Regions from separate parts of the Paenibacillus guangzhouensis genome, predicted to be linked through region 1. Evidence: a T-box and tRNA genes for the amino acid it is inferred to sense, from the RefSeq annotation. Region 1 holds a T-box; the other holds one or more tRNA genes.
What was found. A T-box is a leader RNA that pairs with one kind of tRNA and senses whether it is charged. The one in region 1 lies ahead of GCU39_RS20340 (arginine--tRNA ligase), so its partner is inferred to be a tRNA-Arg.

Region 1 (16,153 bases):
GCGCTCGGAGCGCAGCGTCCATCGCCATTCTTCTATGAAGAAGCGGTCGATTATACGACGGTCCATTCTTGGTGGTTGAATGATCAATTGGTGTGGGACGGCATCTTCGCGAAGACGGCGAATAAACCGAACATGATTCAAGAGACGGGCATTATGTACGTCGAGACGCCGGATGGACGCGCGAAGCGTTCGGAGTTCGAACTGCGTAGCATTTTGGAACGCAAATATGCGTATGCCTTCTCCACAGGTGGCGCCGGCGCGATTCAATGGATTTGGAATACGAACTTCTATATGGATAACGCGAATGAATCGCATATCGGCGCATTGCGCGCTGATGGGACAGAGAAGCCGGAGGCGGACGTATCTTATGATTTCGGTCAGTTCATGAACGAGAACCGCGACCTGTTCGAAGATCGGAAGCTGGAAGATATCGCGGTGATATTCCCGTATTCGAATGATTTCTCGAATCGGAAGTTTGCATTCGACGCAACGACGCGTATTACGCGCGTCATGAATTACAGCCTGAAATGGCCGTTCCGCGGTACGTCGGAATACCACCTCGAAGATTTGCGCGTCAATCCGGCGAAGCTGATCGTTCTGCCGAGCGCGCATAACATCGACGATAAGGCGATGGAACAGCTTGTCGAGATCGTAAAGGAGACGGGCGCAACCTTGCTCATCACCGGTCCGGTCGGCATCGGAGCCTACTGGCAGACATCGAACCGCTTGAACGACGTTTTTGGCGAGCGGAAGCTTGGCAATGTACGCCGGGAAGAGATGCTGTTGATCGGCGACAAGCGTTACCGGGTATCCTTCGGTCAACGCCGCATTGCGCAGCTGGCGAAGGAAGTGCCTGCAGTGCAGCAGGCATCGGATGGGGATGCAATCGTGGAAGTGATGGTTGGCCAAGGACGGATTATATGGAGTCCGCTTGCCGTCGAGCTCAATGAACGGGATGAAGTCATTGAAGCGTTGTACCGCTATGCAGCGGGTCAAGCAGGCGTGAGCCCAGTCATGGATTGGCTTACAGGTAGCGAACTGCCAGGGGTATATGGCCAGAAGCTGGCGTTCAAGAACGGCAACGTGTATATTTTCGTATCCGAATATGCATGGGATGCGCCAGTGGAGATCAAGGATCCGGTATCGGGCATGACCTATCGATTCACACTCCCTGCGGAGCGCTCGATTCTATTCGCAACGGATCAAGCAGGCCAGCTCGTATCGACTTATCGTCCGCAAGAAGTGAACATTGAAGTGAAAGGAAGAGAATAAGCGATGGAACAACGTAGAACAGCACATATTATTTCGCATACGCACTGGGATCGGGAATGGTATCTCCCTTACGAGAAGCATCATGTACGCCTTGTTGAACTGGTAGACGCACTGCTCGACAAGCTGGATCAAGATCCGGAGTTCAAGAGCTTCTGCTTCGACGGGCAGACGATTATCCTCGAAGACTATTTACAGGTTCGTCCCGGACAGCGCGAGCGTCTGACAAAATACATCCAAGAAGGCCGAATTATTATCGGCCCTTGGTACATTCTTCAGGATGCGTTCCTGACGAGCGGCGAAGCGAACGTACGCAATATGCAGGTCGGCCATGAGGACTCGAAGCGGTTCGGCGAACCTGCCAAAATCGGTTATTTCCCCGATACGTTCGGTCTTGTCGGACAGACGCCGCAGTTAATGCAGCAATCTGGCATTACGAACGCATTCTTCGGCCGCGGTGTGAAGCCGACAGGCTTCAACAATACGGTATCGGACGGGGGTTATGAGTCCTCGTTCTCCGAGCTGACGTGGGAAGGACCGGATGGTTCGAAGGTGCTCGGAATTCTGTTCGCGAACTGGTATTCGAACGGGAACGAAGTGCCGACGGATAAAGAAGAAGCAAAGAAATTCTGGGATCGCAAACTTGCGGATGCGGAGAAATATGCATCGACGCGGGAACTGCTCTTCATGAACGGCTGCGATCATCAACCGATTCAGCTGGATGTGCCGGAAGCGATTCGTGTGGCGAAGGAGCTCTATCCGGATACGGAATTCGTTCATTCGAATTTCATCGATTATCTCGCAGCGGTCGAAGGTGCGATGGAGAAGGAACTATCTTCAGTGCGCGGCGAGCTGCGCAGCCAGCGGACGGATGGATGGGGCACACTCGTGAATACGGCGTCCGCACGCGTCTACTTGAAGCAGATGAACCAGACAGGACAGATGCTATTGGAAAAAGTGGCGGAGCCGCTCGCGACGTTCGCGGATCTGCTCGGCCGTCCTTATCCGCATGATCTGCTCACGTATGCATGGAAGACGCTCATGCAGAACCATCCGCATGACAGCATCTGCGGATGCAGCGTGGACGAGGTGCATCGCGAGATGGTGACGCGCTTCGATAAGAGCCGTCATGTCGCGGAATCGATCGTAGATGCCAGCGCACGCACGATTGCGGACGCTATTGATACAACGGGCTTCAGCGCACATGGCGAAGAGCCGCTGCCGCTGGTCGTGTTCAATACAACAGGTTGGAGCCGCACGGGTGTCGTGTCGGTCGAGCTGGAAGTGGCGAAGATCTATGAACGCGATGTGCTGTCCGCGAAGGAGAGAACGGAACGCATGAAAGCCGTGAGTTTAGCAGGACGCGTGCTCGTGGACACGGAAGGCAACGCGATTCCTTGTACGGTAGAGGATCTGGGTGTGGTCTTCGACTATGATCTGCCGAACGATAAATTCCGTCAACCATTCTTGACGCGTAAAGTTCGATTGACGTTCGAAGCTGAGGGCATTCCTGCGATGGGGCTTAAGACGTATGCGTGGGTGAAACGCGATGAAGAGGCGTCGCAATTGAGTTCGCTTGTAACGGGTGAACGCAGCATGGCGAATCATCTGCTGCAAGTTGAGATCACGGGAGACGGCTCCTTCGCGCTTACGGATAAGCGGACAGGACGCGTATTTACTGATCTTGGCGTGTATGAGAGTACGGGCGATATCGGCAATGAATATATGTACAAGCAGCCGGATGGCGAACAAGCGTTAACGACGAGAGGACTTCCTGCGCAGATTCGCGTGCTGGAGGATTCCGCGTACCGCGCTTCGTTCGAGATCGTCCATGCTTGGGAAATCCCGGCATCGGCCGAGGAACTGCTCGAGATCGAGCAGCGCGAGTTGGTTGGCTGGTCCGTGCGCAAGGCGCAGCGTTCGACGAAAATGGTGCCATTCACTATTCGTACAGTGCTGACGCTGGATCGTCACGGTCGTGGCTTACAGATCGAGACGTCGTATAACAATCAAGCGAAGGATCATCGTCTTCGCGCTTTGTTCCCGACGAACGTAACGGCGAGCGTGCATGACGTTGACTCGATGTTCGAGATTGCGAAGCGTTCGATCGAGCCTGCACCGGAGTGGACGAACCCGAGCAATGCGCAGCACCAGCAAGCTTTCGTCGACGTGAGCGAAGCGGGAGCAGGTCTGACGGTAGCGAACTTCGGATTGAACGAATACGAAGTACTCCGCGATGGACGCAATACGATTGCCGTGACGCTGCTTCGCAGCGTTGGCGAACTCGGCGACTGGGGCTACTTCCCGACGCCGGAAGCGCAGTGCATTGGCGAACATACGGTGCGCATGGAAGTCATCCCACATGACGGTGACGGCATCGCATCTGGCGCCTATGCGGAAGCATATCAGTTCCAAGTGCCTTGGACGGCTTGCCAGACGGGCGTGCAAGCGGGGCGCGTGAGCGCGGTATGCGCACCGTTCAGCTGGGAATCACCGGCTGCGGCATTCTCCTCCTTGAAGATGAATCCGGAGACGGGCGATATGATGCTGCGTTGGTACAACATGAGCGAGCAGCCGGTTGATATGGCGCTGCAGGCGTCGATTGGGACGGCGCAGCTGTACAAGACGACGATCTTGGAGCAGCCTGCGGAGCCGTTCGCAAGCGATGCAACGGACGGCGTAACGCTGCCGCTTGGGCCATGCGAGATCGTGACGATTGGCGTGAAGCCGGCGCGTGCGTAATGGATTGGCGTTTGGTATAAGCTGAGATATAGAGCCGCCCAACGTTCTGCGAAGAACGTTGGGCGGCTCATTGCGTTTTTGCAGTTAATTCGCTGGATCGGTTGCGTTCCGACTACAATAACTGCAAAAATGCAGTTAATTCACTCGATCGGCCACGCTAGCATCTAAATTAACTGCAAAAAAGCAGTTATTCCGCTCGATAGGCCGCGTTCCGACTAAATTAACTGCAAAAAAGCAGTTAATTAGCTCGGTTGGGCGCGAGTCGGCTTCGATTAACTGCAAAAAAGCAGTTAATTCACTCGATCGGTCACACTAGCGTCTAAATTAACTGCAAAAAAGCAGTTATTTTGCTCGGCAAGTCATGTTTCCGCTAAATTAACTGCAAAAAAACAGTTATTTGCTCGTCCGGTCGCATCACGATGACTATGAACTGCTTTAATACAGTTTATCCCATCAGGCCGTCGTCTTGGCTGCCGCACCGGAGGAACGCTACCGCCAGATCGATAGATCAGGCCGCCAAGATGCCTCCAGCCGGAATTGTACCATCCGCGCGTGCTCGCATGACGCGATTCAAGGGCGGGGGCGCGCGATGCGGATCACTGGATACGATGCTTCGTATCGTCTTGCACGAGTGAGGATATAAGTTACTACCCAACCTACAGTCATGACGTAGAAGACCGTTATACTGGATTTCATCCAGCATAGCGGTCTTCTTTTCTATGTTTTGCGAGCTATAGTGGATATTTGCAGGGTAGAAGCGAGTTTTGCTGCATGATCAGCCTCGTATGTCTAAAGTTACTGTAAAAATCCAACATAGCCCGCATCCCGTGGTATTTTCGTGTCAAGTTCCTGCAATGATCCAGGATAGCCACGCTGCCATGCCGTGATCACGTAGAACGACTAATATGTCCCACGCCTCTATGACCTGATGCCCCGATGTGCCACAAGGCTAAGTCACGAGCAGTACTACAATATCGCTTCGGCTTCAGCCTTTATTTAGCACAACAAAAAAGGGAGAGCGCCGCCCAATCACGGGTGCGTTCTCCCTTTTCCTATTTCACCTGATCAATCGTCAGACTGACCTTATAATTCGCGAATTCCAGCAGCTGTTCGAGAAATGCGCTTAGCGCAGAAGGCGAGCCAACGCGGATGCGCATCCAATAGCAGCCTTCGCCGCTAACGCGATGAGCCTCGACGATCTCGTCAGAGCTGTCGACGAAGGCGCGGAAGCGTTGATGCGCCGTATGCGAGGTGAGGAACACGGTGACGAGCGCTTGCACGGCTTGGCCGAGCTTCTCCGGGTTCCATCTTACCGTATAGCCTTCGATGACGCCGATATCCTGCAGCTTGCGCACGCGCGCACCGACCGCTTGCCCGGTAAGGTGGACGCTCTGGCCGATTTCTTTGTGCGACCGGTTCGCATCCTCGATTAATAATTGCAATATGTCCAAATCCACCGCGTCGATCGTAACATCATTCATGTGCGAAACCTCCTTAGCAGCCTAATGGGACCCCATGCTGTACCGAAATGCTTACATTGTGAAAGGAAAACACGTTGATTGCTTTCACCTGATTATTCCCTGCGGTCCGTGACTCTGTGTATCATTGTAACAGGAAGATAAGGAGGTTGTAAGAATGAAAATCCAATTAATCAGAAACGCGACATTATGGCTGGAATATGCAGGCGTCAAGATCCTGGTAGATCCGATGTTTAGTGATGCGGAAGCGAATCCGCCGATTATCAACTCCAATAATGACCGTAGAAATCCGCTCGTACCGCTGCCAGCAGACGCAGCCGTATGGGCTCAACCGGACTTGATGCTCGTCTCGCATCTGCATCAGGACCATTTCGACGAAGCAGCGATTGCGCGTCTACCGAAGACAACTCCGGTGGTATGCCAGCCGGGCAACGAGGAGCAGCTTCATGGGCATGGCTTCACGGATGTCACGTCCATTGAATCAACGATCTCAACCAATGGGATCACGATTCACCGTACCCAGGGTCAACATGGTACCGGGGAAATCGGACAATGGATGGGCCAAGTATCCGGCTTCGTCCTGCAAGCGGCGAATGAACCAACGTTATATATTGCAGGCGATACAATCTGGTGCGACGATGTCGTGCAAGCGCTGGATGCGTATCATCCCGATGTCACGGTCGTGAACGCCGGCGGCGCTCAGTTCGTGATGGGCGATCCAATCACGATGGATGCAGCGGATGTCATCGCCGTGTGCGAGCACGCCCCGTATACGCAGGTCGTTGCCGTGCACATGGACGCGATCAATCACTGCCATGTGACACGTGACAAGCTACGCGATGCCCTCGACGCATCAGGGAAGTCTTACAACGTGCGGATTCCGGAAGACGGAGAGTGGGTCTAACCCGCGAACCATGATTTGCGATCTATGGCCCACGATTTACGATCCAGGATCCATCCGCCGCGATTTCCAGTCACGACAGAAATCATTCCCCTTGATCACATACGCTCTGGCGTCGGCAGCCCGAGCGTATTTAGTGCGTCGCCAAGCGTCTCGTGGAACCTCGAAGTCAACCAGACTCGGAACGCCTTCGAAGCGTCGTCGCCCTTCAGAATCGGGCAGGCGCCGTAGAAGTTGTTGAATAGCGTCGCAAGCTCATGGGCGTACGTGCAGATGAGGCTCGGCGATAATTCCTCCACAGCGGCATGCAGTGTATCCGGCCATAACGCGAGCTGTCTGAGCAGCGCATATTCTGCGCGGTGCAGGTCAGGGAACGCTGCAGGAAGCTGCGGCGTGATGCCATGCTCTGCCGAAGCGCGATGCATGAGCGTACTGGCTCTCGCGTAGGCATACAACAGGTAGACCCCGGTATTGCCTGAGATTTCGGTCGCCTGCTGCAGGTCGAAGACGACTTCGGTCTGCAGATTGAACCGCAGCAGATAGTAGCGGATCGAAGCGGCGGCGATCAACCGGCTGGACAAGCCGTCCGGGTTCGACCGGTTGTCTGCGATCACTTGCTCCATCAGATCGAGCAGTCGCGAGATTTTGATGCCGATGCCTTGGCGGCCGGACATGGCGTAGGCACTCTTGCCGTCCGACGTATCGATGCCGAGGTCCGCCGCCGAACGTGGACTAAGCGAGACGACGCCATAGCTGATGTGACGGAGCTGATCTGCTTGGTCTTGGAAGCCGAGTACCTCCAGCGCCTGCTTCACCATCATCTGCGGATACGCTTGGCGAGCATCGATGACGTTGATCACGGTATCGGCATGCCCAAACGCGTCGGCCACAGGGGCGCCAAGGCTGGCGGCTGTGGTCGTATAGAGTCCGTCCGCGAACCGCTTGTAACCGAAATCTTTGCCCAGCAAGCCGAACTTCCAGAGATGGTAGGCAATATCTTTGGCCGTATAGGTCAAGATGCCGTTCGACCGTACTAGCACCTTATCCAGCTGATGCTCATGATCCCCTTCGAGCTGATCCGCGTCCCCCTGTGCCTCATGATTCGTATCCCCTTGCTTCAACACCCAGCATCCCGCTAGCTTGCCAGCCGTCTCCTGCTTGAATTGCGGTGTCTGCTGCAGCAGTTGAAAGGCCGCATCCCAGAAGCCCTCCCGTACAATATTGCTCTCCCAGACGAGTAGGTGATAACCGATGCCGAACTGCTCCATCTCCTCCAGCTGCTCACGCACAATGCGCTCAGCTACCAGCATACCCATCCAAGCGGTATTATTATGGCCTTCCTCCAAAGCGTGAAGGACGGTGGAACGCTCTTGTTCTAAGTCAGGGCGAACCTTGTATTCGCGGTGCAGCGAGGAATAGACATCCCAGCAGAAATCCCCGAATCGCGCATGCTCGTTCTTCAGCGGCGTATGCAGCATCCCGACGACCGTATCGGCGAGCTGATTGCCGAGGTCATCGATGTAATTGTGTACCTCGACTTGCACGCCCGCGCGGTTAAGCAGACGGACGATACTGTCGCCTATGCAGGCATTGCGCAAATGCCCGATATGGGCTGATTTGTTCGGATTGATCGACGTATGCTCGACAATCGCCTTTTGTGCCCTGCGTTGCTCCAACTGCCAGTCCCGACTCGCCCACACGCTCCAATCGATGAAGAGGTTGATGAATCCTGGCGGCGCGACCTCGATTTTCTCGACGAGCTGTTCCAGCTTACCTTCCTGCTCGAGCTGAGCAGCAATCTCCGAAGCCAAGATCATCGGCGATTTGCGCAGCACTTTGGCGAGTTGCATCGCGATATTCGTGGAATAATCGCCGTGTTCCATATGAGAAGGCTGCTCGATCCGAACGGCAGCTTGCGGTTTGCCTCCTTCTTCGGAATTGAGAGACAGCTGATACAGACGTGTGATGGCTTGCTCGATATGTGTGATGATGAAAGTTTGTAATCTCATACGAAATTCCTCCCTAGACATAGAAAAAGCCCCCGTCTCAATGAAGAGACGAAGGCTGTTGCTTCGCGGTACCACTCTTGTTGTTAGACAAGTCATGTCTAACCCCTCTAACCGATAACGGACGGCGCCGAATCTCCCTACTGTGAACGGCTGCAGCGCGCTTGTTCGGAAGATTTTCTCCCGGGTCCGGTTCACCCATGCTGTCGTACCGGCTCCCACTGCCCCGGCTCGCTTGGACGCATCACATGAATTACTCTCCCGATCAACGAAAATGAATTTATTTATTGTGAATCACTATACAAAATCTGATGAATAATTGCAAGCGGCGAATGAAGGGGGACGAGGTACGATACAGAACCGCTTGATTAAATATACACTTTTCTATACATTTAGAAGATAAAAATACCTATACACATGGGGGATTGGAAAGGAGCGGAGGGGTGTGGCATTGGATTATCGCTTGCGCGTAAGTTTTACGCCTTTGCATGAATTTATTAGCAGTCTGCATACTTATTTATGCCGCAAGTCCTATAAGAAAATCGATTTATCGATGGATTGGGTGGAGACGACGCAGGAGCGATTATCGCCTGAACTCCGAGATATGCTGGGTAATACCGAGGTGAATGGCGATTGGAGATTTATCTATTTGCTGGCCCTCGTCTGTCCGGATTCGACGTCTCCGGAAGAGCTCGTGGCGTGGATTGAGGGGCATTCCGTAGGCGAACTCTACGAACTGCTGTCGCAATATGGCAATGAATTCCCAGCTCAGATGGAGGCATTCCGTACGCATGCCGTTCAGCTGTTGACCGCATGGAACGAAGAGTATTTCCGTCAGCTGGACCCCGAGATTATTCAGTTGCTCCATGCAGAAGCGACAAGACGGACGGAGATGTTGACGCAGCTGTCGCCGGAGGATTTCGTTGACGATACGACGAACGGCATGCTGTTCACCCCCATCCCGGGTCTTGAAGAATTGATACTTGTCCCGCAATATCATTTTCAACCATTGAATGTCATTTGGCACTTTGGCAAAGTAACGCTTTGCCACTATGCGGCGAGGGTGTACGTGGATGAGCCGGGTGAGCTCTCTCCGCACCATTATCGGATTCTTCGAACCATTGGCGAGAAGAGCCGCATGAAGATTTTACGCTATTTGCACAATGGACCGCAGCCGTTTACCGAAATTGTTCGTCATCTGAAAATTTCCAAAGGAATTACCCACGATCATATTGGCAAGCTGCGCAGTGCTGGATTCATCCATGCCCATATTGAAGGTGAGGTTACGACGCACTATAGTCTTCGGCTTAAGGCGATTAGGCAAATTGACGAGATTTTGTATCGCTATATCGCAACGATATCGCAATAAGATAGCACAGCCTGCCTTGCTAACTTTTCTGAATAGAGCACGCCATGATGTTTCACTTAGACGCTTCCCGTCCTTGTCAGGACGCCGGAGGCGTTTTTTTTTTGTTTAGTTGAAGACTCACTTCTGTTCTTCTGATTGAGATCTTTAATACATATTCTTTTTATACAAAACTTTTTTTGGGTTCTCTCTTTACAGAACACGTTTTGATTCTTATAATAAAACCAATCAAACCTAATTCATACCTTTCGGGTCGGAATTTAATGTGTAATTCAATTTATTGGAAACGGGGAGACATGTTATGAGAAAGGGTTTATTTTCAGTACTAACGGTTATCATTAGCGGGGCACTCTTACTGTCGGCTTGCTCTTCACCTGCTTCGACGCCTGCGGCGGACAGCGGCAAGACCGAAGCGGGAGCGACAACTTCCGAACAGACTCCAACACCGGCAGCCGGCGGCATTACGAGTTTGGTCAAAGCGACAGATCTAGCGAAGCTTCCTGAGAATGCGAAGAAACGTACGGATACGATTATCGTCGGTTTAACGGATCCGAGCGGAGCATTCACGCCATTTTTCCATCAGAGCGGCTATGACGGCAACGTCTCTTCGGTCCTCTACTCCTCGCTCGTCAAAGTCGATGAGAAAGGTCTTCCGATCCCTGGCCTTGCAGAGAAATGGGACATCTCGGACGATCAATTAACGTATACATATCACCTTCGCAAAGATTTGAAATTTAGCGACGGATCGCCGCTTACGGCGGATGATGTGGCATTCACTTGGACGATTCTGCACGACAAAGCCTATGACGGCCAATACGATATCCTATCGACGAATATTAAGGGCGGCAAAGCGTACAAAGAAGGCAAAGCCTCTTCGATCGAAGGGATCAAGATTATCGACCCACTTACCATTTCGGTCACGCTCGAGAAGGTCAATGCAACGGCGCTTACCGTGCTTGGAACAGATGTCTTGTCCAAAGCTTATTACGGCAAAGACTACAAGTTCGGCCAACTGGATTACATCAAGAACTTACATGCGAAGCCGCTCGGCAATGGACCTTACAAGCTGGATAAATTTATTCCTGGTCAGGAAGTACGCTTTGTAGCGAATGAGAATTACTATGCAGGTAAGCCGAAGACTGAACATTTCATCTACAAAACAACGGAAGGCGACGCGTTCCAATTCATTGAGACAGGGGAGCAGGACTACGGCAGCTTCCAAGCGACTACGGACAATATTGACCGTCTGCAAAAGCTGGGCTTCTTGAACTTAGAGCCGTATACCGCGAGCAACTATGGGTATCTTCAATTCAATATGGAGCATGAAGCACTCAAGGATAAGCTTGTTCGTCAAGCATTAACCTATGGTCTCGACCGCCAGACCATCTATGTGGATTCGAACCAAGGAGCCGCGACCATCGCGAACATCCCGACGCAGCAGAGCTCATGGGCTTATACCGAAGAAGGTATCAACCCGTACAAGTATGATCCAGAGAAAGCAAAGCAATTGCTGGATGAAGCAGGCTGGAAGGAAGGAACGGACGGTATCCGCGAGAAAGACGGCAAGAAGTTGAGTATCCACTTCATTGGTTCCAAGAAGAAAGGTACGGATATTTTCATCGCCGTGGCCAAAGAAAACTATGCAGCGATCGGTGTTCAACTTGAAGCAGAACAATTCGCGGACTTCAATGCACAGATTGCGAAGTTCGAGAGCGGGGATTACGATCTTGTCTCCTTCTCTACATCGATTCTAGGTGACCCATCGGAAGGCGTGATGTCCTTCGTCGATGGTGAAGTGAAGGGGTACGACAATCCGAAGGTCAAAGAGCTCTATACGAAAGGACTTGCAACAACTGACATCGAGGAGCGCAAAGCGATCTATAAAGAGTTGTATCAAGTCATCAATGAAGACGCTCCGTACATCTTCACGAGCTACAGTAAATTGATCCTGGCGTACAACGGCCGTATTGAGAATATCAAAATCAATCCATCGCAAGGCATCTCGGCGAGTTTGCCGGAATGGACTTTGAAATAATACAACCTCTTCCGTCCCTTGTCGTGCAGACAGGGGATGGACTATTAAGGAGCCAAATATGAGCACGTATCTAACCAAACGTCTGATCTATATGGTCTTAATATTACTCGGCGCATCGATGTTGATTTTCTTCTTATATGCCTTGACGCCTGGGGATTTCGTATCCAGCAACATGAAGCTGACAGCGGAGCGGAAAGCGGAGCTTCGCGAGATTTACGGCTTGAACAAGCCGCTGATTGATCGTTATCTGCTCTGGATGAAAAATGCACTGCATGGGGATTTCGGCTATTCGCTTGCACAGCAAAAGCCAGTTTTGACCCTATTCAATGAATATATTTGGAATTCGTTTTTGCTCGCCATTACTTCAACATTTTTCACGTGGCTGCTCGCCGTCATTATTGGGGTCATCTCCGCTTATCGGCAATATTCATGGTTCGATACGCTTGTGATGATCGGGATTTTCGCTGCGATGTCGATTCCATCTTTCTTTATCGGGTTATTTTTGATTAAGACGCTTGCCGTCGATCTGAAGTGGCTGCCGCCGGGCGGTATGATGACAACGGGCAGCAATGCGACGGGGCTAGCGTATATCAAGGAAGTTATCAACCATATGGCGCTGCCTGTGATCGTCATGACACTGCTTGGCGTTGGATCGTTAACCCGCTATTTCCGCAGTAATATGATTGATGTCATCAAGCAGGACTATATCCGCACAGCCCGTGCCAAAGGGATGACGGAGAAGAAGGTATTATTCCGTCACGCGCTGCGCAATGCGCTGCTGCCTGCAATTACGCTCGTCGGCTTCGAGCTGCCGGGGCTGTTCGGGGGATCGCTTATCATTGAGAAAATATTCAATTGGCCGGGGATCGGACAGCTGTATATGCAATCCTTCGGCGCCAGAGATTATCCGCTGCTGATGGGGTTTACGATGTTCATCGCCGTTCTGACGGTCATCGGTACGCTTATATCCGACATTCTATATAACATCGCGGATCCGCGCGTGAAACTGTGAGGAGGAGCCCAATGGCTATGGTGCAAGGTGAAGTTGTCAAAGGTCGTAGCAGCAAGCTCCCCGCTGTTCGTACGTCATTATGGACGCAGTCCATGCGGAAGCTGCTCAAGAATAAATTAGCGGTATCGGGCTTTATTTTTATTGTATTTATGTTCGTGGCGTGCTTTATTGGACCGTTCTTCTCACCTTACACGGACGGCAAGGTGAACGTGACGGCGATGAACAATGCACCGAATCTCAAACATTGGCTAGGGACGGATATGCTAGGGCGCGATGTGCTTACACGTCTGCTCCAAGCGGGTCGAATCTCACTAACTGTCGGCTTAGCATCGATGCTGTTATCGGTATTTATTGGCAGCTTGCTCGGAGCGATCGCGGGATACTACCGGGGAATCGTGGATCAAATCATCATGCGGATTGCAGATCTGCTGCTCTCGATTCCGAGTCTGCCGATCTTGTTCATTCTCGGGGCATTATTGTCCGAGTGGAAAATTCCGACGGATTATCGTATGTATATCGTCATGATGATGCTGAGCTTCGTCGGCTGGCCGGGGCTTGCGAGACTTGTCCGGGGGCAGATGCTCAGTCTTCGTGAACGCGAGTTCATGCAAGCAGCTGTTGTTCTAGGTCTTCGAGACCGCCGGAAATTGTTCCATCATTTGCTTCCGAATCTCTTCCCGCTCTTAATTGTTGTAGCAACGCTGAATATCGGCGGAGCGATTCTATCGGAGTCAGTTCTGAGCTACTTCGGACTTGGGGTCATGCCGCCTACGGCAACATGGGGGAATATGATTGATGCGGCGAATAGCATCATTGACTTCGAGAAGCATCCGTGGCTGTGGATTCCGCCAGGCTTCGCGATTTTCTCAACGGTAATCGCCATTAATATATTCGGTGACGGGCTTCGGGACGTGCTGGACCCCAAACATAAGAAGTAGGTGAAGAGGATGAAGAACACACTTGAAATCGACCATTTAAGTACGTATTTCTACACGGAGGAAGGTACGGTAAAGGCGATTGACGATATTAGCCTACGCGTGCGTGAAGGAGAGACTGTCTGCATCGTTGGCGAATCCGGTTGCGGGAAGAGTATGACAGCTATGTCCATTATGGGATTAATCGAAGGGCCTGCAGGGAAAGTCGTGAACGGACGGATCGGGTTTGAAGGCGAAGATTTGCTGAAAATGAGCAAAAATGAGATGCGCACGATTCGCGGACACGATATTGCGATGATCTTCCAGGAGCCTATGTCCTCGCTGAATCCGGTACTCCCGATTGGTCAACAGATTACGGAGCCGCTGATCGAGCATCTGAAGATGAGCAAGAAGGAGGCGCGCAAGCGTGCGATCGAGCTGATTGAACAGGTCGGAATCTCGCGTGCGGAGCAGATCTTCCATTCGTATCCGCATGAGCTCAGCGGAGGTATGCTGCAGCGGATCATGATCGCTATTGCGATCTCCTGCAATCCAAAGCTCCTCATCGCCGATGAGCCGACGACGGCGCTCGATGTGACGATCCAAGCGCAGATTCTGGATATGCTTCGGGATATTAAATCGCATTCGAACATGTCGATCCTCTTGATTACGCATGATCTGGGTGTTGTTGCGGAAATGGCGGATTATGTGATCGTGATGTATTCCGGCAAAATCGTCGAGGAAGGCGAAGTCGTCGAGCTATTCAACAACCCGAGACATCCGTATACGCAAGGTTTGTTGAAGTCGAAGCCGATTATTAATCAGCGGCAGGATCAGTTGTATTCCATTCCAGGACAAGTTCCGAATCCATTGACTTTGACGGAATCGTGTTATTTCCATGATCGCTGCGGCCAGTGCATGGCGATCTGTGAATCGAAAGAGCCGCAGTTAAGAGACATCGCAGACCGCCAGAAGGTGGCTTGTTGGTTATATGAGGAGGCGGCTGTTCATGTCTGAACCGATCGTTGAAGTGAGAAACCTAAAGAAATATTTCCCGATTACAGGCGGGTTGTTCAATCGTACAATCGGCCATGTGAAGGCTGTCGATGATATTAGCTTGTCGATCCGAGCAGGCGAGACTTTCGGTCTTGTCGGCGAGTCAGGCAGCGGGAAGAGCACCGTTGGACGTACGATACTGCGCTTGACGGACAAGACATCGGGTGAAGTGTTGTTCAAGGGGATTGATCTTCATACGCTGGCTCCGAAGGAGCTGCGGAAGCTTCGTCCGCAAATGCAGCTCATTTTCCAAGACCCATATAGTTCGCTCAATCCGCGCGTTCGCGTAGGCGATGCCATTGGTGAAGCGCTGCTCGATCACGGTCTATTGCAGAAGGGCGAGATTCGGGATCGCGTCGAAGAGGTGCTGGCGGCCTGCGGGTTGTCCTCGTACCATTACGATCGGTTCCCGCATGAATTCTCCGGCGGCCAACGGCAGCGGATCGGGATCGCGCGTGCGCTCGTCCTGAATCCAGACCTGATCATTGCCGATGAACCGGTCTCCGCGCTGGATGTATCCATTCAAGCTCAAATCATTAACTTGTTCCGCGGATTGCAGGAATCGCAGGGACTGACCTATTTATTCATCTCGCATGACTTAAGTGTCGTCGAACATTTATGCACGCGGATTGGCGTGATGTATTTGGGCTCCATGATGGAAACGGCGCCGCGGGACGAATTGTTCCGTAATCCCTTGCATCCTTACACGAAGGCACTGCTGTCTGCGGTACCGATTCCGATTCCGAAGCTGAAGCGGGATCGCATTGTGTTGAAGGGGGATATTCCAAGCCCGGCGAATCCGCCGTCAGGATGCAAGTTCCATACGCGATGCCCATTTGCGACGGAGCAGTGCAAGGCCGAAGCTCCAGCTTTTCGTCACGTCGGCCATGACCATTATGTAGCGTGCCATTTGGTATAACGGCATACAGAATCGTTCCCTCAGAGCGTCATCTCATAGGGGAACGATTTTTGTTATAATATTTTGTCGAATTCGATTAAATTTGGAAATTTCAAACATAAATGCAATAAAATCAAAAGAAACACCTATCCGACTACTTCCATATCTTGTATATTTATACATAGGGAGTGGGTATAAAGATGGACTTTCAAGTGGAGCGCCAGGCCTTTCATTCCTCAACGGATGAAGGCTTGGTATGGGTATGTTTTAAGCCGATCATCACGACCTACAAAGCGATGATGCGGGAGAACGAAACGATAGGCAGAGACGGCGTCGTAGCCAAGGTTCAGTTCTATCGAGAGCTGACCCCGGGTCAACAAGCGTTATTTATGTATTGTTCTTATCATCATCATGCCATAGAATCCCAAGCCGAGTTCTATTGGTGGAGCGCGTATTTTATTGCGCAGCCGATGTTC
Region 2 (16,153 bases), 210 kb from region 1:
GTAAACGGCGGCCGTAACTATAACGGTCCTAAGGTAGCGAAATTCCTTGTCAGGTAAATTCTGACCCGCACGAATGGCGTAACGACTTGGGCGCTGTCTCAACGAGAGATCCGGTGAAATTTTAATACCTGTGAAGATGCAGGTTACCCGCGACAAGACGGAAAGACCCCATGGAGCTTTACTGCAGCTTGATATTGGACTTTGGTACGATCTGTACAGGATAGGTGGGAGCCTTAGAAGCCTGAGCGCCAGCTTAGGTGGAGGCGCCGTTGGGATACCACCCTGATCGTATCGGAGTTCTAACCTAGGACCGTGATCCGGTTCGGGGACAGTGTCAGGTGGGCAGTTTGACTGGGGCGGTCGCCTCCTAAAGAGTAACGGAGGCGCCCCAAGGTTCCCTCAGAATGGTTGGAAATCATTCGAAGAGTGCAAAGGCATAAGGGAGCTTGACTGCGAGACATACAGGTCGAGCAGGGACGAAAGTCGGGCTTAGTGATCCGGTGGTACCGCATGGAAGGGCCATCGCTCAACGGATAAAAGCTACCCTGGGGATAACAGGCTTATCTCCCCCAAGAGTCCACATCGACGGGGAGGTTTGGCACCTCGATGTCGGCTCATCGCATCCTGGGGCTGAAGTAGGTCCCAAGGGTTGGGCTGTTCGCCCATTAAAGCGGTACGCGAGCTGGGTTCAGAACGTCGTGAGACAGTTCGGTCCCTATCTGTCGTGGGCGTAGGAAATTTGAGAGGAGCTGTCCTTAGTACGAGAGGACCGGGATGGACGTACCGCTGGTGTACCAGTTGTTCCGCCAGGAGCACCGCTGGGTAGCCAAGTACGGACGGGATAAGCGCTGAAAGCATCTAAGCGTGAAGCCCCCCTCAAGATGAGATTTCCCAATTAGTAAGACCCCTTGAAGACGACGAGGTTGATAGGTTGGAGGTGGAAGCGCAGCAATGTGTGGAGCTGACCAATACTAATCGGTCGAGGGCTTATCCTAAAAACACCCCAAAAAGTGACGCGAGGCTTCGAAGGTAATTCCGATTACTTTTCGGGGACCCCGGTACTGAGTAAGGGTTCTAATAACGCAAATTATCTCGTATCTAGTTTTCAGAGATCAAACTCTGAAGATATTCCGTTTGGTGTCGATGGCGGAGGGGTTCCACGCGTACCCATCCCGAACACGACCGTTAAGCCCTCTAGCGCCGATGGTACTTGGACCGCAGGGTCCTGGGAGAGTAGGACGATGCCAAGCGGATACCACTTTTGTGGTTTTTTTTTGCCCATTCGATGCTTCACATATGGGCGAGTTAGGCAAGGCCCGTTGGTCAAGGGGTTAAGACACCTCCCTTTCACGGAGGTAACAGGGGTTCGAATCCCCTACGGGTCACCATGAAACTTATCGCGGGGTGGAGCAGTTCGGTAGCTCGTCGGGCTCATAACCCGAAGGTCACAGGTTCAAATCCTGTCCCCGCAATATCACTACAATAAGCGAATCTTTCTTTTACTGTGGAGCTGTGGTGTAGAGGCCTAACATGCCTGCCTGTCACGCAGGAGACCGCGGGTTCGAATCCCGTCAGCTCCGCCATTTTACTTGCTTGATCATCTTCATATGCGGACGTGGCTCAGCGGTAGAGCATCGCCTTGCCAAGGCGAGGGTCGCGGGTTCGATTCCCGTCGTCCGCTCCATTTTAACTTCATATGCGCCCTTAGCTCAGCTGGATAGAGTGTTTGACTACGAATCAAAAGGTCAGGAGTTCGAATCTCTTAGGGCGCGCCATTTTCTCGGGATGTAGCTCAGCTTGGTAGAGCACCTGGTTTGGGACCAGGGGGTCGCATGTTCAAATCGTGTCATCCCGACCATTTATTTATAAGATAAAGCTTTAATGACATGAAATGTCGTTAAAGCTTTTTTTGTTGTTACGGCTAACGAATCGTAGGACACTTATATGCGTTCAAATTGGATTTTTCCGCGACTAACGAATCTTAAACCCGCTATTTGATGATGATCGCTTAAGTTGGCGCACCATTCCCACCAATAAGGTTACCTGGATTCGTTACAATGAAAAAATATAGTTTTTAAGGCCAATATGCTTTCCCGGGTTCGTTAGCTGTCAAAGCATCACACCTAGTGGCTAAACTTCCACCTCTCCTGACCGACTAAATCATCCAATTTCCAACTAAGCTTGCAGTTCCTCTCTACCACAGAGATGACGACAAGCTTTTTTTGTTATCCTGATCCGTAATCTTATGAAAAACTTTACTTTTTCTTTCTTTTCTCTTAGATTCCATTCTTTATACTGTCGTTACCAAAGAGTTAAGAATGGGAGAGATGAGAAATGAATCGATTGAAGGTTGCTGTCCTTTTTGGCGGCAAATCCACAGAACATCAGGTGTCGCTGCAATCGGCTGCGGCAGTAATAGAACATATACCGCATGACAAATACGAAGTGATGTGCATCGGGATCACAGAGGAAGGCAAATGGCTCCATTATATCGGCGGGATTGATCGTATTCGGGATGGAAGCTGGCATCACCATGCTTCCTGCCGTCCGGCAGGTATTCTAACGGACCCGACACGGCCGGGTATTCTGTTACTGGATAATGACGGGCAGTATGAGTACGTCCAGTTGGACTGCGTGTTCCCGGTCCTGCATGGCAAGAATGGCGAAGATGGGACCGTCCAAGGTTTGCTGCAATTGTCAGGCATTCCGTACGTCGGGTGCGATACGGCATCTTCCGCCGTCTCCATGGACAAGGCCTTCACGCAAGACCTCGTGAAGTGTGCGGGCATTCGGACGACCGACTATCTCTATGTCACGCAGACAACCTATGAAGCAGAGCGAATCGATCAGTATGTAGAGCAGCACTTTGGTTATCCAGTATTCGTGAAGCCTTCAAACTCCGGTTCCTCGGTCGGCATTACGAAGGTGCTCGATGCGGAAGCCTTGGATCGTGCGGTTCAATACGCTTTTACGTTCGATCACAAAGTGATCGTGGAGAAGGAAGTCCGAGGGATCGAGGTCGGCTGCGCAGTCTACGGCAATGGTGAATTGTTCACCGGCGTGATCGGGGAGATTGAGCCGAGCCGCGATTTTCTCGACTATGACGATAAATATCTGCTCGGAGAGATCAAACAGCATGTGCCTGCCAGAGTGCAGCCCGAGTTGCTAGAAGCGGTCAAGCAGCGTGGTATGGAAGTATACCGCGTCCTAGGCTGCAGAGGTCTAGCACGTGTTGATTTCTTCATCACACCGGGAGGCGAGATTATTTTTAATGAGATTAATACGATGCCTGGCTTCACCGCATCTAGTCGTTACCCGGCCATGATCGCGGCTGCAGGCTTATCCTATAGCGAATTGATCGACCAGTTAATCGAGTTGGCAAGGGAGTCTTAGGAAGATGACGAAAGAGCGAGATCATGCACTCGATGTGACCAAGCTGATCATGGCGATCCTGGTGATCTGTATCCATACGGACCCGCTCGAATCGTATTCCGATACCGGCAACTTTATTCTGATAAGGGTGATCGCGCGGATCGCGGTCCCTTTCTTCTTCATTACGGCAGGGTATTATTTTTTCGTGAAATCAAGATCAAAGGTACAGTTCATGCATTACATGAAGAAGCTCGGTACGACCTATCTTCTCTGGAGTGTCATTTATTTACCGGTGAATATTTATGTCTGGATGAATGAGGGGTTCACGAAGGAGTGGCTTCAGCAATATATCCAGCAGGTGTTCTTCGTGGGGACGTACTATCATCTATGGTTCTTGCCAGCATTGATGTTCGCGATTGCGATCGTCTATTATGCCCAGAAGCGCATGTCGCTACGGCAGATCGCCGCGGTCTCGCTTGTCCTCTATCTGATCGGATTGCTCGCTGATTCCTACTATCGGTTAACGGCGCAGGTTCCAGTGCTGCATGAGATGGTGGATGGGTATTTGGCTGTATTCGAATACAGCCGCAACGGGCTCTTCTTCGGACTTCCGTTCGTGGCGCTCGGTGCGCTCATGGCGAAGGAATTGCCGGAGTGGAAACTATCCGATGCTATCTGCGAGTTCGGGCTCTTATTCTCCTTCGGTTGGATGGTTTTCGAAGCAGCGCTGCTGCGTATTCTCGGCTGGCCGATACACGATAGTATGTACGTCATGCTCGTCCCGACGGTCGTGTTCGGATTCATTGTGCTGCTAAGGCTGCGCGTACCCGGCAAACCGATTCATGCCTATGCTTCCGACATCAGTATGGTTTTGTATCTGATTCATCCGGCTATGATCCTCGGCGTTCGAGTGCTCTCTAGTCAGTTGCCGATTCTGAAGGCGAACAGCCTTATTTATTTTACTGTCATTTTCTTATTGTCGTTTACGGTATCCCATTTCTGGGTAAGGAGGAAAACCTATGCTGCAAAGGCGGGCTTGGGCCGAAATCAATCTCGACCACATCACACATAATTTGGAGCGAATTCGCTCTATTCTTCCGGAGAAGACGAAGATCATGGCGGTCGTCAAAGCCAATGCATATGGGCATGGCGCAGTGCGGACGGCTCAATGGTTAACGGAACTTGGCGTGGTCCGATTCGCGGTATCCAATCTGGATGAAGCCATTCGCCTTCGGCAATCCGGCATCCGAGGCGAGATCTTGATTCTTGGAGCTACGCCGCCAGAGGGATTCGAACAACTCGCCTCCTATCAGATCACGCAGACGGTGTTCTCGCCAGAATATGCTGCGGAACTGAACAGCTACGGTGAGAGACGCAATATCCGCTTTCCCGTCCATGTGAAGATCGATACAGGGATGTATCGAATTGGACTAGCGTATGACGAGATGGATGCGATAAAAGCCATATTTGCATATGCGAGCCTGCATGTCCAAGGGGTGTTCACCCACTTCTCAGTCGCGGATGAATTGAACCCTGAGGATGAAGCCTATACGCAAATGCAAGTAGATCGATTCGATACATGTTTGCATGAGCTCCAGGATTATTCCATCGGGCTAACGCATGCGCAGAATAGCGCCGGAATCGTCAATTACCCGGACATGCAATATGATCTGGTGCGTCCGGGCGTGCTAATGTTCGGGATACCATCAGGGGACATCCGGCAGGATCTGCAGTTGAAGCCGGCGATGCAATTGAAGTCGACTATCGCCATGGTTAAATCCGTGCCGAAGGGAGCGGAGATCGGCTATGGCAGAGACTACACCGCAAAGCGCGAGATGTGTATCGCGACGATCCCGATCGGGTATGCCGACGGCTATCCGCGCAGCTTGTCCGGCCAAGGCGCAGAAGTGTTGATCCGCGGGCAATATGCACCGGTCGTAGGCAAGATTTGCATGGATCAGCTGATGGTGGACGTGACGGAGATCGACGGCGTATCCGCTGGCGACACGGTCGTGCTCGTCGGCGAAGACCAGGGTCAATCGATCACGCTGGCCTCGCTAGCAGCGCGCGCAGGCACGATTACAAATGAACTGATATGCCGCATCTCGGCTCGCGTTCCTCGCGTATATGTTCAGCAGGAGGAGTCACATCCACGATTGAAGATGGTTTCGAATGGTTAGAGCTGACTCCTCGAGTCGGCTCTTTTTGTCATGCATTCAGTCCGATATACCTACGTGATAAATGTCCGAATCATCTTGTCCCCTAGGAGATGCATCAGTATAATAGTGTAAAATGTAAGCGGTCATTCCGATCGACGATGAACATGCTGTTGCATCACCATTCCCAAAGAGGCAAGGTGTGATCGATTGAAAAAGGAAGCAAGGGCATGGGGAGTCGTGCCATTATTGGCTAGGCGGTTTCAGGATTTGAATCTGAGGCCCAAATTAATCGCCTCTTATCTCATTTCTTTCCTGCTGCCTCTCAGCATATTGGGGGGAATCTTCTGCGATTTATCAACTGTATAAGAAGTTGTATCAAGCATAGATGCGTGCAACCCACCTTCCACAAGGTGGGTTTGTTCTTGTTGGAATAAGGATGTGGAACAAAATAACTGCAAAAAGGCAGTTAAATCGGAGGGAAAGTAGGCGCGCTCGCAAAATAACTGCAAAAAAGCAGTTAATGAGGAGAGAAAGTGGACGTGCTTGCGAAATAACTGCAAAAAGGCAGTTAAATCGGAGAGAAAGTAGGCGCGCTCGCAAAATAACTGCAAAAAAGCAGTTAAATCGGAGAGAAAGTGGGCGTGCTTGCGAAATAACTGCAAAAAGGCAGTTAATGTGGAGAAAAAGTAGCTCGAGCATACGAATTAACTGCAAAAAGGCAGTTAATCTGGTGAGAAAGTAGTCGTACTCGCAAAATAACTGCAAAAAAGCAGTTATTCTCCCAATACGCCATTCGTGGAAATGTTAAAATAAGGAGGTGTGTGCAAGTCAGGGTCCATAAAAAAGAACTTTATGCAAATCCTTATAAATTCTTAATCTTTTCTTTCTGTTCTCTTAGACTCCGCTCTTTATACTAGCAGTAATCTGTTAGATAGGAGTGCATGAACATGATGAAGATTAGACTAATGACCGGATTATCCGTCGTTTCCGCGATTTGTACCGTATTATTTCTTAAACATATCACTGAACCTACTATAGAAGCACAAGCCGCTTTACTCATCGATGCGAAGTCAGGTGAGGTTATCTTCGAGAAAAATGCGGACACGCCGCTGCCGGCGGCAAGCATGTCGAAGATGATGACGGAGTATTTGGTCCTCGAGCAGCTGCATGAAGGGAAGATCAGTTGGAATGACGAAGTACCGATTACCGAGCATGCAGCAAACGTTGAAGGTGCGCGCATCGATTTGCGATCCGGTGATCGTGTAACCGTACGTGACCTGTATGTCGCGATGCTGATTCCTTCGGCGAATAACGCGGCGGTGGCGCTGGCGGAATATATCGCGGGGGACGAGGAACGTTTTGCCGCCGAGATGAATCAAAAGGGACTGGAACTCGGGTTGAAAAACTCTTATTTCATTAACGCGTCCGGATTAACGGATGGTGATCAGGCGACGCAGATGACGGCGAAGGACCTCGGTAAGCTGGCTAAGGCGCTGCTGAAGGATTTCCCGGAAGTGCTCAAGACGACGAGCTTGCCGGAGTATACGATGAAATTCAGCAGCGAGCGGGTACGCAGCACGAACCATATGCTGCAGGACCCTGAATTAGCTGCTGAAGGATTAGACGGATTGAAGACAGGCTTCACGAATAAAGCGGGCTACTGCTTCACCGGTACCGCGGCGAGAGATGGCCGCCGGTTGATCTCGGTCGTTATGGGTGCGCAGGATTCCGATACCCGGTTCATCGAGACGCAGAAGCTATTCGCGATGGGGTTTGACTCGGTCTACATCCCCACGTTTCGTTCCATAATAGTAAAAGCAAAAGAGATAAAGGAGCAATGGGTGTGAGCACAACGGTGTTAATCGTCGATGACGATAAAGAGATTGCTGAGCTAATCGAGGTGTACCTTCGCAATGAAGGGTACACCATCCATAAAGCGCATGATGGCGAAGAAGCCATGAAGAAGATGGAGAGTGTAGCGTTCCACCTCTTGATCCTCGATATTATGATGCCAAAAATGGATGGAATGGAAGTGTGCAGGCAGGTGCGCAAGAAGAGCAACATTCCCATTCTGATGCTGAGTGCGAAGGTGGAGGACATGGATAAGATCCTTGGTCTGATGACCGGCGCGGACGATTATATGATTAAACCGTTTAATCCGCTCGAATTAACGGCTCGCGTGAAAGCACTGCTGCGGCGAGCGAATTATCAACAATCCGCACAAGCGGAGGGCAGCTCGATTCGGATTCAATCCTTAGAAATTAATAAAGATAGCCATACGGTCAGCGTGGATGGAACGGTCGTGAAGCTCACGTCGCTCGAGTTCGATATTTTGTATTTGCTGGCGAGTAACCCGGGCCGTGTGTTTAGTTCCGAAGAAATATTCGAGCGCGTATGGAATGAATTAGGGGCAGGGTCGAACAAGACCGTGATGGTACATATCAGCAACCTTCGCGATAAGCTTGAAGCGGCTGCACCGGGAGAGACGTTCATCCAGACCGTATGGGGAGTAGGTTATAAAATTGAGAAGTAGTCCAATGGCTGTGCTGCGCAATCTGTCCGTGATGAGAATTTTAGTATATTTCGTGGGTTCGATATTCGTGGTGATGGCCGCGAGCTACCTGATCCCTGAATATATATACAACTTGTATGATCAACTAGGCGTGTTCCGCGGGGTTGCGGACGTGGTTCTGCGATTTATTCCGCGGAAAGTTATCTTTCTTGCGATGTTAATCATCCTTTTCGGAGGGTGCTTGTTTCTCTGTTATCGCCATGAAAAAAAACGATATTTCACGATGCGAATTCACCATATGATTGGAGAGGTACGCCATATCGCCGAGGGCAATTTCCACAAGCAGGTGGAAGTTGTTGATTCGTATGAACTTGGCAATCTGGCCATGAGTATTAACAATATTGTCTTTCAAGCACAGAAATCGATGGAGGAGGAACGGATGGCGGAGAAGATCAAGAATGATCTGGTCACCAACGTCTCCCATGATTTACGTACGCCGTTGACCTCGATTCTCGGCTATCTTAATTTGATTAACGGCGATAAATATCGGGATGAAGTGGAGCTTCGCTACTACACTCAAATTGTCCATGATAAAGCGAAACGGCTGCATGAGTTAATCAATGATTTGTTCGAGTTTACGCGCATGCAGAACAAGGGGATGAGTCTGCAGAAAGAGCCTATCAATTTGGCCGAAATGCTCGATCAGTTGGTCGTTCAGTTCGCGCCGCAGCTCAAACAGGCCGAGATGGAATCTAGACAGCACTATGAAGCCGCGCATCCAATCGTCCCGGCCGATGGCAGGAAGCTCGTTCGCGTATTCGAGAATTTGATCTCTAATGCGCTGAACTATGGTCAGGAGGGCAAATACGTGGATATCCACCTGTGGGATACAGAACGAGCAGCCATCGTTGAGATAACGAATTATGGGGGAGGGATTCCGGCCATTGATCTTCCGAATATTTTCGACCGCTTCTATCGGGTGGAGAAATCCCGGTCTGAGTATTCGGGCGGCTCTGGTCTAGGACTTGCGATTGCGAAGAGCATCATGGATCTCCACGAAGGCGAGATTCATGTCAGCAGCGATGCCGAACGCACGACATTCCGGGTATGGCTTCCGAAATGAGTTCAGCGCTCTGACGGAACGCAGCCATACATGCGGCGATGGAGCCTTGTGAAATAAGTAGGCTCCATCCCGACATAAGCCGCTGCTTGGCGAATTGTCATATCCGTATGTTCATTTAATAATGTTAATGCCGTCTGCATCCGAATCTGCTGCAAATATTGCAAAGGCGTCTGACCTAGCTCCTCGCGAAATAAGCGTGTGAGCTGTTTTTGTGAATAGCCGACATGGGTTGCAACTTGTGTCATTGTAATCGGACGGTTCAAATGATCGTGCAGGAATCGGACGGCGCTCTCAACGGCAGATTCTCGATAGCGATTCAGCCTGCTGTGGAACATCGGCGTGTCGCCGACTTGGAACAATTGATGCTGCCGCTTAATCTCAAGGAAGAGCGTGAATAATACCTCCGTGGTTAACCACGGATTTTCATGCGCACCGGAGTTAACCCAGATTCGCTCCAGGAGTGGGAAAATATTATCGATATCTGATAGGCGGGTATAGGTTAGCGACGAGCCGTAGCCCCAGCTTGCGAGCATCCCCTCGCGTCTCTCCACGAAAGTGACATACCCCACGTGCCAAGCTTCCCCTTTTAAGGATACATACTCATGCGGCATGCCTTCCGGAATGTATACGCAGGTGCCGGGGTCTAGAATGTCCCATTTGTCCTGTCCGAGCTTACGGAATCGCCCCGTGCCGGAGAAGGTGAATAGCATTTGCTTGGCGGAGAATCCGCTTAGCCGCGTAATCGGAATTTGAACGTCCGTACCGACTGTATAGACAGAGAATGGAATATCGAATTCGATATCTCGACGCATATTGCTACGCAAGGGCAGTGTTCGCATGTAGTTCCTCCTTAGGCTTATCTTCTTATGTCCATTTTGTACGATGTTTTGTCCGTTTTGGTTCCTATGAATTGATGGTACCTCAACTCTATAATAAGAGCAAATCGAATCGAAGGAGTGCTCTTATGACATCGCTTACAAAATACTGGGAAAATCTCGATGTGCTGCAAATCAATCGGATGCCTGCTCGGGCGCACTATATTCCTTACTCGGATGCGGCAAGCGCCAAGCAAGGGAAACGAGGACATTCCCCTTCCTATCAGACGCTGAACGGAAGCTGGAAATTTCAATATTATGCTAGTGTACAAGACGTTCAGGGTGAATTCTTTGCGGCGGATGCGGATGTGCTCGGGATGGATGATCTCATCGTGCCATCTTGTTGGCAGACGAATGGCTATGATCAGATGCATTATACGAATGTCAATTATCCGATTCCATGCGATCCTCCTTTCGTTCCGGATCAGAACCCGGCCGGGGTCTACGTCAGGGATTTCCAACTGCCGGCGCAGTGGGACCAGAAGGAGACGTACGTCGTATTCGAGGGCGTGAACTCTTGCTTCTACTTATGGGTGAACGGGGCGTTCGTCGGATACAGCCAAGGCAGCCGCATACCGGCGGAGTTCGATTTGTCCGCATACGTTAGACCGGGTCAGAACCGCATGACCTTGCTCGTCTTGAAATGGTGCGACGGTACATACCTGGAAGACCAGGATGCATGGCGCTATTCGGGCATTTATCGGGATGTCTATTTACTCTCTCGCGAGAAGGCTCACATTCGCGACGTATTCGTGAAGACGGATCTCGCGTCCGACTTCGCCCATGCGACCTTGCGCATTGATGTAGAGACGACTGGGGGCGTATCGGTGACCGCGCAGTTGTTGGATGCAAGCGGCACGCTCGTCGCTTCCGGCACGACGAATATCGACGGTCAAGGGATGCTCGCACTGGAAGTCGCGCATCCAACGCTGTGGAACGCGGAGCAACCTTACCTCTATGAGCTCTATCTGCATGACGGAACAGAGACGATGCTCGTTCGCGTTGGCTTCCGCAAGGTTGAAATTCGTGACGGCGTGTTCATGGTCAACGGCAAGGCGATCAAGCTCAAAGGGGTGAATCGCCACGATTCGCATCCAAAGCTGGGACAGACGATCCCGATCAATCACATGATCCAAGATTTGAAGCTGATGAAGCAGCACAATGTGAACACGATTCGGACCTCGCATTATCCGAATGATCCGCGGTTCCTCGAGCTTTGCGATCAATTTGGATTCTACGTTGTAGATGAGGCGGACCTCGAAGCCCATGGCGTTGGCGCCGTAGGCAAACCGCACTGGTTGTCGGCTGACCCTGCCTGGCGGGAAGCTTACGTGGATCGTATGGTTCGTATGGTGGAGCGGGATAAGAACCATCCGTCGATCATCATCTGGTCTCTCGGTAACGAGTCGGGTTATGGCGTGAACCACGTCGCCATGGCGGAATGGACGAAGCGCAGGGATGATTCCCGCCTCGTGCATTATGAGGGAGAGGCGCCGTTCGGCGACCACAACACAAGCGTTGAATGCTTGGACGTGAAGAGCGTCATGTACCCTTCGATTCAGGATACGGAAGCGTATGCGCTCGATGAGACGAAGACCAAGCCGTTCTTCCTCTGCGAATACTCGCATGCGATGGGGAACGGACCGGGTGACTTGAAGGATTACTGGAACTTAATCTATCAATATCCGAAGCTGATGGGCGGCTGTGTCTGGGAATGGTGCGACCATGGGATCGCTGCGGTCACGCCGGACGGGCAGCATTATTATGCCTACGGCGGTGATTTCGGCGATCAACCGAATGACGGCAACTTCTGCATTGACGGCTTAGTTACGCCGGATCGGAAGCCGCACACCGGTCTGCTCGAGCTGAAGCAGGTCATCGCGCCTGTGACGCTGGAAGCTGTAGATGTATCCCGAGGATTGCTCCAAATCACGAACCGATACGATTTCACGAACTTATCGCATCTTGCGCTGCATTGGAAGGTCGAGCAAGAAGGCCGCGTGCTGGAGCAAGGTCAGATCTGGCAGTTGGAGGCTGCGCCGCAGACGGCCGTCGAGGTACAGCTGCCCTATGCACTGTCTCAGCATGCAGAAGACCGCGGCACGTACCTCTCTGTGTCCATCTGGCAGACGCAGGAGAATGTATGGGCGCCGATGGGCCATGAGGTGACGTTCGGATCGTTCTCATTCAGCGAGACACCTGCTCCAGCTGCGGCTCTGCTGCCACATCAATCCGGAGCTGTTGCGGTAACCGAGGAGGAAGGATATTTGACCATCCGCGGTCTTCATTTCCAGCATGCCTTCGACTTGCAAGGCGGCGTGATACAATCGATGAGCAAGCATGGCGTGAAGCTGTTATCGAAGCCTGTTCAGTATAATATCTGGCGAGCGCCAGTCGATAATGATCCACGTCATGAATGGTCCCGTGAAGGCTACGATAAGGTGCAGATGAAGGTGTATGGCAGCACATGGGAACAACCGGATCCGACGCAAGTCACGGTGCGCGTATCCTTCTCGTTAGGCGCCTATATTCGGACGCCATTCCTGCATGGGGATGCGGTATGGACGATCGACGGGGCTGGTGAGGTGAAGGTCGAGGTTCAAGTGAAGGTGCGTGAGGAGTTACCATTCCTGCCGCGGTTCGGGCTTGAACTCACGATGCCTGCTGGGACGGAAGAAGTTGAATACTTCGGCTTTGGACCGCATGAGAGCTACATCGACAAGCGGCAGAGCGTGCGTAGAGGAAAATATCTGTTAACGGTGGACGATATGTATGAGGCGTACGTCATGCCGCAGGAGCATGGATCACGGTATGGTACCGAATGGGCGCGCGTCTCGAATGAGCTGGGTATGGGTCTACATCTGGCCTCAAGCGAGCCGTTCTCCTTCAATGCCTCCCACTACACGCCAGCAGATCTGACGGCTGCGCGCCATACGTACGATTTGGTTCGCCGTGAAGAGACGATCGTTCATCTGGATTACAAAGTGAGCGGCGTCGGATCGCGATCCTGCGGTCCGGAGCTGCAGCAGCAGTACCGTCTCGATGAGAAGGCATTTGCCTGCGAGTTCGTCATTCGTCCGATTTTTAAGGAAGATGAATAATACACAAAAGGAAAAAGGTACTCCTTCGGGAGTGCCTTTATTCAACATCATTCAAATGTGATCAATTCCCCATTCACACGGACTTCTTTCATATTTTGCAAATCAACCGGAGAGGTTGGGAAGTATTTCACACTCAAACTCCCTTTAGCCCCCTGAGCTACAGCATGATTGTATGAGACTTTCTTGCCATCCTTCATCGTCATTTCAACTACGACCTGATCTGGGGTTGTCATATTCCCATTCATGCGGATTCCCGTCGGTTGAATGATAATATGATCTAACTTCAAATGCCCAAGGTCAATATTCCGAGCGATTTTTTTCGAGGGATCTTCTGCTTCGATTTGGAAAGTTACTGCCCATTTCCCCTCCGTGTATTTTTTATTTCTGATGAAAGAGCCATGTAAAGAATAATTGGAAATCTGGGATGGATTTACATCAAAAATATACTCGATATATTGCCGTCCATACCCTATGTTTCCTTGCTCATCGACGCCAAAGTATAGGTTGCTAGGATCAATACGATCACCATTTGCGTTCAAAAGATATAAAGATCCATGATCATCGATACTTTCTTTCCATTTTAACTGAATATGAAGTCTCCCTTGAACAAAGCCAATATTAGATATCTGCGCAAAATCTATAGGAGGTAAGGCAACTGTTTTCTCGTCAACTTTCAAGATATCAACGGTACCCCTTTTCTCGAATTCAGAGTATAACTCACCACCGCCTCCAGGGATATTGCTCATATCAAGTTTCATCGTTTTTGGGGTTTCATGTACGACATCGGTAAGTTTAATGTCCGTAGCAATTTGCCCGTAATCATCTTTACCGCTCAGAAATGAACTTATACGAATCGTCACTTTTTTCCCATTCAATTGATGTCCGCCATTCGCAATCATTCGTATCGTTGCCTTTTTTGTCTTCTCGTTATAATCGACAAGCTCATGCGAGAATATGTTGGCATCGTCAATCGAGTAATTGTACAAGTCTACGGTTCGATCTACTCGATCACCCGTTAAGTCTTGCAGTGTTATATAAACGATAGCAGTCTCACCATCGCTCATGGCAGCGACAACTTCCATTTGGATTCCCTTATCCTCAGAAACCAATTCTATAGGTTGAAGAAATCGAGCCAGTGCTGGGTCAATCATCTGAACAAGATCCTGGAATACAGGGATTTTGGACGCCATCGCAGGTATCGAAATCATGATACAGATACATACAATAATGACAACAGTCCATGGTTTTTGAAGATATCTTTTCTTATGTAAAGAAGCACATCGTATTCTATCTTCCAGATCATGACTGACGGTCAATTCGGCTAATCTAGCATCAATGATATTCTTAAGATTGCTATCACTACGCATCTTCGCACCAGCCCTTCAATTTCCCTTTTAACGATTCCCTTGCTCGCTTCAATCTTACGGCGACTGTGGATTCTGGTATTTGTAACACCTCTGCGATCTCACGAATTTTCATATCTTGATAGTAATACAGAAGAAGCACTTCCTTATATTTCGAAGACAGCTTGATGATCTGGTATAGAAGTGTGTCATCTTCAACGTCATGCACTTCTGCAGGTATATTCTCAAGAATGACCGATCCATCAATTCGTCTCCACCATGAACTGCGCAGATAATTTTTACAGATATTGATTGCTATACGCATAATCCATGTCTTTTCACTAGATTTCCCTTCAAATTGAGAGTAACTTGTATAGACCTTTACAAAAGTATCCTGAACGGCATCCTCTGCTAAGCGAATATCCTTGAGATACAGGAAACACATACGAAGCAGGGAATTCCCATAATCCGATATCAATCTTTGCAGGTCTGGCTCTTCATTTCGATCAGGTGCCGTCATAGAAATCATTCCCCCATCCTCCTCTCAGCCATTAGACACAAGAAATCTGCGTTTTCTTTCATTATTTTACAAAAAAATGAAGGCGAGCAGACGATATATATGGTTTTGTTTAACTAAAACTTGACTGGAACGCAATATATTGTCACCATCATTTATTCTTATTGTAACTACTAACATGGTGTCGTAATGAGTTATATGTAAAGTATCGACAGCCTGAGGCACTACATCGGGAGTGCCTCTATTTTTCGGTACCAACCAATTTGTAGTATGATGAGCACATGGCTATGATTAAGCCTGTTCACATTAGAGTCTAGAAAGCAGGTGACATCATGTGGTTCTATATCGTCGCGATCGTCGTCACATTGATCGATCAACTCTCGAAGATTTGGATTCGAATGCATGTAGATATTGGAGATAGCGTATTTCTCGGGCGATGGGAGATTACGCATTATGAGAATAGCGGGATGGCCTTCAGTCTTTTCCAAGGCTACGCCTGGTTATTCGGGCTGATCGCCGTCTTGTTCGTAATCGGGGTGTTGATCTATCGGCGTATAGGGGCTTGGCACGGGCGATTCCCGGATATGATCGCAGGCTTCTTGGTCGGTGGGGCGATCGGCAACGGCATTGACCGACTCGTCTTCGGCCAGGTCACGGACTTTATCGTATCCCGCTCGGGGAAAGGCATTCTAAATCTAGCCGATTACGCAATCAATATCGGAATGATCCTGCTCGTCATCTATATGGCGGTACGGTTCGTAAAGAAGCGGGTCTGTCACGCACATTGAAGAAATTCGTTGTCTTTATAGATTCCTTAGAAGTTCCTGTTACGATGTCTCTGCAGGTAAGAGAGTAACGAAAGTGGACTTCAAGGAGGAGAATATTCAACATGCAAGCAACCAAACGATTAACAGGACTTATGGTTCTGAGCCTGGCATTTTCGCTCGTCCTATCTCCCGTAGGCGCATCCGCATCGGCAGCTCCCCAGAAAAATGCGGGGATGAAGGAAAATATAAGGGAGATTACATCGTTAACGTCGTCGGATTACAAAGACTTGGCGTTCCTTAAACCGATTTTGAAGGATAAGACCGTCGTTAGTCTCGGCGAGAATTTTCATCGTGTCGCGGAATATAGCAGCATGAAGACAAGAC

Region 2: it encodes a tRNA-Arg, which carries the amino acid that the T-box ahead of GCU39_RS20340 (arginine--tRNA ligase) is inferred to sense. The anticodon was not compared.

The regions. Positions count from the first base shown of each region.
Region 1 covers NZ_CP045293.1:4,511,231-4,527,383, reverse strand. Annotated here, with positions in the region: gene GCU39_RS20360 (beta-galactosidase) at 1-1,272, shown strand, start outside; gene GCU39_RS20355 (alpha-mannosidase) at 1,276-4,011, shown strand; gene GCU39_RS20350 (Lrp/AsnC family transcriptional regulator) at 5,064-5,492, opposite strand; gene GCU39_RS20345 (MBL fold metallo-hydrolase) at 5,647-6,393, shown strand; gene GCU39_RS20340 (arginine--tRNA ligase) at 6,489-8,399, opposite strand; T-box leader at 8,441-8,674, opposite strand; gene GCU39_RS20335 (ArsR/SmtB family transcription factor) at 8,842-9,765, shown strand; gene GCU39_RS20330 (ABC transporter substrate-binding protein) at 10,064-11,797, shown strand; gene GCU39_RS20325 (ABC transporter permease) at 11,856-12,809, shown strand; gene opp4C (oligopeptide ABC transporter permease) at 12,821-13,747, shown strand; gene GCU39_RS20315 (ABC transporter ATP-binding protein) at 13,757-14,740, shown strand; gene GCU39_RS20310 (ABC transporter ATP-binding protein) at 14,733-15,698, shown strand; gene GCU39_RS20305 (hypothetical protein) at 15,878-16,153, shown strand, end outside.
Region 2 covers NZ_CP045293.1:4,716,343-4,732,495, reverse strand. Annotated here, with positions in the region: rRNA gene GCU39_RS21220 (23S ribosomal RNA) at 1-995, shown strand, start outside; rRNA gene rrf (5S ribosomal RNA) at 1,134-1,250, shown strand; tRNA gene GCU39_RS21210 (tRNA-Glu) at 1,314-1,388, shown strand; tRNA gene GCU39_RS21205 (tRNA-Met) at 1,399-1,472, shown strand; tRNA gene GCU39_RS21200 (tRNA-Asp) at 1,507-1,583, shown strand; tRNA gene GCU39_RS21195 (tRNA-Gly) at 1,610-1,684, shown strand; tRNA gene GCU39_RS21190 (tRNA-Arg) at 1,699-1,775, shown strand; tRNA gene GCU39_RS21185 (tRNA-Pro) at 1,782-1,858, shown strand; gene GCU39_RS21180 (D-alanine--D-alanine ligase family protein) at 2,335-3,393, shown strand; gene GCU39_RS21175 (acyltransferase family protein) at 3,398-4,444, shown strand; gene vanT (serine racemase VanT catalytic subunit) at 4,392-5,552, shown strand; gene GCU39_RS21160 (D-alanyl-D-alanine carboxypeptidase family protein) at 6,479-7,378, shown strand; gene GCU39_RS21155 (response regulator transcription factor) at 7,375-8,064, shown strand; gene GCU39_RS21150 (sensor histidine kinase) at 8,096-9,166, shown strand; gene GCU39_RS21145 (helix-turn-helix domain-containing protein) at 9,169-10,005, opposite strand; gene GCU39_RS21140 (glycoside hydrolase family 2 TIM barrel-domain containing protein) at 10,131-13,142, shown strand; gene GCU39_RS21135 (DUF4179 domain-containing protein) at 13,190-14,509, opposite strand; gene GCU39_RS21130 (sigma-70 family RNA polymerase sigma factor) at 14,502-15,014, opposite strand; gene lspA (signal peptidase II) at 15,335-15,790, shown strand; gene GCU39_RS21120 (erythromycin esterase family protein) at 15,892-16,153, shown strand, end outside.